2 regions of the Paraburkholderia sp. GAS41 genome follow, and region 1 is predicted to be linked to the other one. Evidence: predicted binding sites of a transcription regulator. Region 1 holds the regulator's gene; the other holds the start of a gene.
The links. Region 1 encodes HrcA, which represses chaperone genes, less so after heat shock. Its sites were predicted from a motif close to TTAGCACTCNNNNNNNNNGAGTGCTAA; they were not measured.
Positions count from the first base shown of each region.

Region 1 (3,205 bases):
CGTTGAACGCGAGCGCGTGGTAGATCGGGCTGCCGTCGCGCATGATGCGCGCCTCGAGCAGCGTACGTTCCTCGCGCTCGAAGTGCCCGCCGAGCATCTGCGGGACGATGACCTGCATGTCGGAAATCGGGATGTCGGTGATAAAACCGACCCGGCCGTGGTTGATGCCGATCAACGGAGTCCGGTAGGGCGCGAGCTGGCGGCCAATGCCGAGCATCGTGCCGTCACCGCCGAGCACCACGGCCACGTCGGCGCGCGCGCCGATCTCCGCGGGACGCAGGGCCGGGTAATCAGTCACGCCGATCTCCGCGGCGGTGTCCGCTTCGAACACCACGTCGAAGCCGCGCTTCGCGATGCACGAGGCGAGCGCGGTCAGCGGCTCGCCGATACCTGGCGTATTGTTGCGCCCGACGAGCGCGACGGTCTTGAACTGGCTGGTAACTTGCATGCCGGCATTACACCATAGGTGGGGGCTGAAAAGAACCGTCCGGCGCCACACAGGCGCCGGCGCGGGGCGGGGGCGCAAGATGCTGGCGAGGATTGTCGCTAGAATGGTCAAGCGCTGATGACAGGGGGCACGCGGGGACTGCACCGAACGCACGGGCGCGGATCTGCGCGGAGCGCCGCGCCGCCGGTCTTGCTGTGCGGACGGTCCCACACGGAACGAGGGCTGATATTGTTAGCGCTCGCGGTTGTTGCGTCATTAAGCTAAAATTTTCGGTCATGCTAGATCCCCGCGCACAAACCCTCCTCAAAACGCTGATCGAGCGCTACATCGCCGAAGGTCAGCCGGTCGGTTCGCGCACGTTGTCCCGCTATTCCGGTCTGGAATTGAGTCCGGCAACCATCCGCAATGTGATGTCCGATCTGGAGGAGCTGGGGCTCGTCATCAGCCCGCATACCTCGGCGGGACGAATTCCCACGCCGCGTGGCTACCGCCTCTTCGTCGACACCATGCTCACCGTCGAGTCCGCCGCGGACGAAGAAGCCGTTACCCGTACCGTCAAGACCACCCTGCAGGCGGGCGAGCCGCAGAAGATCGTCGCGGCTGCGGCGAGCGTGCTGTCCAATCTGTCGCAGTTCGCGGGCGTCGTGCTGACGCCGAGGCGCAGCCACGTGTTCAAGCAGATCGAGTTCATGCGCCTGTCGGACAAGCGCATCCTGCTGATCATCGTCACGCCCGAGGGCGACGTGCAGAACCGCATCATGGCGACGCAGCGTGACTTTTCGCCGTCGCAACTGGTGGAGGCGTCCAACTACATCAACGCTCACTTCGCCGGTCTCTCGTTCGACGAGGTCCGCCGGCGCCTGCGCGATGAGATCGACGAACTGCGCGGCGACATGACCACGCTGATGCACGCTGCCGTCACCGCCAGCACCGACGAGGCGGACACCGGTGAGACCGTGCTGATCTCCGGCGAGCGCAAACTGCTCGAAGTGGCCGACCTGTCTTCCGACATGGCGCGGCTGCGCAAGCTGTTCGATGTATTCGACCAAAAGACCAGCCTCCTTCAGTTGCTCGACGTGTCGAGTCACGCCCAGGGCGTGCAGATTTTCATTGGCGGCGAGTCGAACCTCGTGCCGATTGAAGAAATGAGCGTGGTGACCGCGCCCTACGAAGTGAACGGCAAGATCGTCGGCACGCTCGGCGTGATCGGACCGACGCGGATGGCTTACAACCGGGTGATCCCGATTGTGGACATCACGGCACGGCTGCTCTCGCTCACGCTTAGTCAGCAATAACCTCCATCCGCTACGGACGGCGGCGCCCCATGGGGATGCTCGCCGCTGACCTTCGCGCAACGCCCGGAACCGTGTGCTCATGATGCGGGGTGCCGCCGGGCTTGCCAATCGGCCGAATGGCCAGGTATCGGCGGCGGATCGCGCCGCTATAATGGTTTCCACCTGAAACGTTCTTTCGCCGCAAGCGGCGCATCCTGTTGCCTATGCGTTTCGATCTCGAGCGGCCATCTCAACCGGCCACAGCCCACCGTGTGGCGGTGTTGCTGATTAATCTGGGCACGCCTGACGCTCCAACGCCGAAGGCCGTGCGGCGCTATCTCGCGCAGTTTCTGTCGGACGCTCGGGTAGTCGAGATTCCCGCCGTCATCTGGCAGGTCATTCTGCGGCTGGTGATCCTGCCTTTTCGCGGGCGTTCGTCGGCGCGGAAATATGCCGCGGTGTGGACGGCGGAAGGCTCGCCGCTGCGCGTTTTCACGGAGAAGCAGGTGGAAGGGCTGCGGCATCTGCTGCAGGCGAACGATTACACGGTGCTCGTCGACTACGCCATGCGTTACGGTGTGCCGGGCATTCCGGACATGCTGAATCAGCTCAAGCTGGCCGGCGCCGAACGTGTGCTGCTGGTGCCGATGTATCCGCAATACTCGTCGTCGACCACTGCCACGGCCTTCGACGCCGCGTTTTCCGCGTTGGCGCGCATGCGCAACCAGCTGGAAATTCGCACCATCCGTCAATATGCCGACCATCCCGCCTACATTGCGGCACTGGCTGCGCAGGTGCATCAGTACTGGCACGCTCATGGGCGCCCGGATTTCGCGGCGGGCGACAAGCTGGTGTTGAGTTTCCACGGCGTTCCCAAGCGCACGCTCGACCTGGGCGACCCTTATCACGAGCAATGTCAGCTCACGGGAGCACTGCTGATGCAGGCACTTGAACTGACATCGGTCGAATGTCGCATTACGTTCCAGTCGCGCTTCGGCAAGGCGGAGTGGCTGCAGCCGTACACCGCGCCGACGCTCAAGGAACTGGGCGCCGCGGGTGTGCGCCGGGCCGACGTGTTCTGTCCGGGTTTTACGGCCGATTGCCTCGAAACGATCGAGGAAATCGGCATGGAGGTCCGCGACGAGTTCGTGCATGCCGGCGGCAAGGAGTTTCACCGCATTCCTTGCCTGAATGCCTCGCATGCGTGGATTGCCGCGCTGGGTGAAATCGTCGCGCAGAATCTGCAGGGGTGGCCGGTGCAGGCGCCATCCGTGCAAGGCGTAGTGGAGGCGTGAGCGCTCGAAGCGCGAGACTGAGCAATGAACTACAGAATCTCAACAGAACCGGGTGCGCGTCTGCGCATCGACAAGTGGCTGTGGGCCGCGCGCTTCTTCAAGACGCGCTCATTGGCGGCGGATGCGGTCGAAAAAGGCCGCGTGCGTATCGGCGGGGCTGCGGTCAAGCCGGCAAAGGACGTGCGGGT
Region 1 covers NZ_JBNDMK010000034.1:47,549-50,753, forward strand. Annotated here, with positions in the region: gene P3T43_RS32150 (NAD kinase) at 1-448, opposite strand, end outside; gene hrcA (heat-inducible transcriptional repressor HrcA) at 724-1,743, shown strand; gene hemH (ferrochelatase) at 1,947-3,017, shown strand; gene P3T43_RS32165 (RNA-binding S4 domain-containing protein) at 3,042-3,205, shown strand, end outside.

Region 2 (3,205 bases), on a different contig from region 1:
CTTCGCTTGACCCAGTTCAGCCAGCGTTGCCTTTTCGAGCGTCAGGCCGGTTTCTTCAGCGATGACCTGACCGCCGGTCAGCACTGCGATGTCTTCCAGCATGGCCTTACGACGATCGCCGAAGCCCGGAGCCTTGACAGCCACCGTCTTCAGGATGCCGCGGATGTTGTTCACAACCAGCGTTGCCAGTGCTTCGCCTTCGACATCTTCTGCGATGATCAGCAGCGGACGGCCAGCCTTGGCGACCTGTTCCAGGACCGGGAGGAGGTCACGAATGTTCGACACCTTCTTGTCGTGCAGCAGCACGAACGGGTTGTCGAGCACAGCAACTTGCTTGTCCGGGTTGTTGATGAAGTACGGCGACAGGTAACCGCGGTCGAATTGCATACCTTCGACAACGTCCAGCTCGTCTTGCAGCGACTTGCCGTCTTCAACCGTGATGACGCCTTCCTTGCCAACCTTGTCCATCGCTTCAGCGATACGGTCGCCGATCGACGAATCGCTGTTCGCCGAGATCGCGCCGACCTGAGCGATTTCCTTGTTGGTCGTGCAAGGCTTGCTGATCTTGCGCAGTTCTTCGATAGCGGCCGTCACAGCCTTGTCGATACCGCGCTTCAGATCCATCGGGTTCATGCCCGATGCAACGTACTTCATGCCTTCGCGCACGATGGACTGAGCCAGAACCGTTGCGGTCGTGGTGCCGTCACCTGCGTTGTCGCTGGTCTTGGAAGCGACTTCCTTGACCATTTGTGCGCCCATGTTCTGGAGCTTGTCTTTCAGCTCGATTTCCTTCGCGACCGACACACCGTCCTTGGTGACCGTCGGGCCGCCGAAGCTGCGTTCCAGGACCACGTTGCGACCCTTCGGGCCCAGCGTGACCTTCACAGCGTTCGCGAGGATGTTCACGCCTTCAACCATCTTGGCACGGGCGGAATCACCGAATACGACGTCTTTAGCTGCCATCTTCTAACTCCTTGAATTCTTGGGATATAACCGGGTAAGTAGCGCTTGGCGCTTACTTCTGCACCACGGCCATGATGTCTTCTTCGCGCATCACGAGCAGTTCGCTGCCGTCGACCTTGACGGTCTGGCCTGCGTACTTGCCGAACAGAACGCGGTCACCCACCTTCACGTCGAGCGCGATTTGTGCGCCCTTGTCGTCACGCTTGCCCGGGCCGACTGCCAGAATTTCGCCTTGATCCGGCTTTTCTGCTGCGGCTTCGGGGATCACGATGCCCGACGCAGTCTTGGTTTCTTGATCCAGACGTTTGACGATCACGCGATCATGCAAAGGACGAAGGTTCATACATACTCCTCTCTTGATTGAGACTGAAGAACGCTGAGAAAACCCGGCTGGCAAAGCCAACCGGCGATGTTGTTAGCACTCTCGTGCAGCGAGTGCTAATTATATGGACGGGTGGTGACAAATTCAAGAAGGATGGCGGTGGGAAATTCTTGCTCCAAGGGTTAACCCTGGAATTGGTGCGTACAGACGGGGCAAGCCCGGAGAGAACGTATTCCCGCAATCATAACGGCGAATGGCGGATTGTCACCCAGGGCCGCCCTTGTGTTACCAGAGGACAGAAAATTCCCGCGTCATTTTATTGCGGCTCGGCGGTCAGCCCCGCTCTACCCGTCTGAGCCGCCCCGCCAGCCGAAGCGGCACTGTCCGGCGTCGCATCGTCCACCCCCGCCGCACCCACCACAGCAGGCACATTCGCAGCGCCGCCCGGCAACAACTGCGGAAACCGCGCGACGAACACCCACTGCGCATAACCCTTCTTCCGCTCGAACCCCTGGAATTCCTTCGGGAAATGCGAGATTTGAATCGGATGAGCCATGGACGCGCTATGCAGGCCGACGATCGTCTGTCCGTCCAGCCCCATCACCAGCACCCAATCCGCCTTGCCCGTCATCGGATCCGCGTAGAGCTTGCGCAAGTGGCGCACCGGATTTGGGTAGCGCGGGTCGAGTAGAAGTTCATCGAGCGTGTGCGGCTGCGTCGGCTGTCCCAACGGCGTGGTCTGCGCGTAATCGAGCAGCGCGCGCTGAAATTCGCCGCCGACGTAAAGCAGTTCTTTCTCAGCCACACGCCGCTGATAGATCGCGCCAAGCTGTATCGTCCCGGCCGCCGCCACGCCGATGATGGCAATCGAAATCAGCAACGCCAGATACGCGAAGCCGCGTTGCGCTGCCCGCAAGCCGCTCCTGCCCCGGCTTCTGCTCCGCGTCATGCCCGCCCGCACGACTACAGCGACTCGTACGGCCGACCGTCGAAGCCAGTGCCGGGCGCACCGCTCTTGACGTCGTAGACCTTGCCGGGAAACTGCTCCTCGGGCGGCACGATCTCCCAGGTCGTGGTGCTGCCCGTGACCGGATCGAGCGGCAGCGAGCGCAGGTAATGCTTGTCCACCAGTTCGTCGAGTGAGTCGGGATAGCGTCCTATATCGCCGTAAAACTTGTCGATGGCATCGCGCGTCGCATGCAGGTTTTCCGCGAGGATTTTCTCCTTCGATGCATCGATCGAATGGAAGTAGCTCGGCAATGAAATCGTCAGCATCACCGCAATGATCGCCAGCACGATCAGCAGTTCGATCAGCGTGAAGCCCTTCGCTCTGTGCAAGCGGTGTTTCATGCGTGTCACCAGTTCCGGTAGGCAATGCCATTGAGCCCGACGCCTTTCGAAGTCGAGTACACGTCGTACACGTCGTCGCCTTCCTGGGGGTCGTCGGCTCCGCTCGCGTAGCAGCGCTTGCCCCACACCGCCGCGTCGTCGAGCCCGGCGTCGTTGTTCATCGGATCGCGCGGGATGTGACGCAGGAAGTAGATCTTGCGTCCCTTCGGATCGCTCAGGTCCGGCACACCGTCGACGAGCACATCGAGACTCGGCGGGTAGCCGGTCGCGCCCGCTTCCTTCGCCACCCGGCCCTCCTTGCTCGCGGCCTTGTAAGCGTCGATGGCGTCGCGTATTTCATGCAGTGCGAGCCGCAACTCCTGCTCGCGCTCGCGCTGGCGCATCACCTGCGCCACCGGCACGGTCATGGACGCGAGCACGCCCAGAATGGCAAGCGTGACCAGCAGCTCGATCAGCGTAAAGCCGCGCGCCGCGCGTTTGTCCCTCGCGCGCTTCAACTGCGTGGCGTCACGAGCCTGCGCGTTCGTCATTGCGTTGTCGCCACGCCAAAGGTGTAGGTCGGAGGCGGCG
Region 2 covers NZ_JBNDMK010000037.1:16,672-19,876, reverse strand. Annotated here, with positions in the region: gene groL (chaperonin GroEL) at 1-963, opposite strand, end outside; gene groES (co-chaperone GroES) at 1,016-1,306, opposite strand; gene P3T43_RS32710 (type II secretion system protein) at 1,602-2,201, opposite strand; gene P3T43_RS32705 (type II secretion system protein) at 2,249-2,635, opposite strand; gene P3T43_RS32700 (type II secretion system protein) at 2,641-3,165, opposite strand; gene P3T43_RS32695 (cohesin domain-containing protein) at 3,162-3,205, opposite strand, start outside.
Region 2: a site for HrcA is predicted at 1,379-1,405, ahead of groES (co-chaperone GroES). Genes of this name have one in related genera too.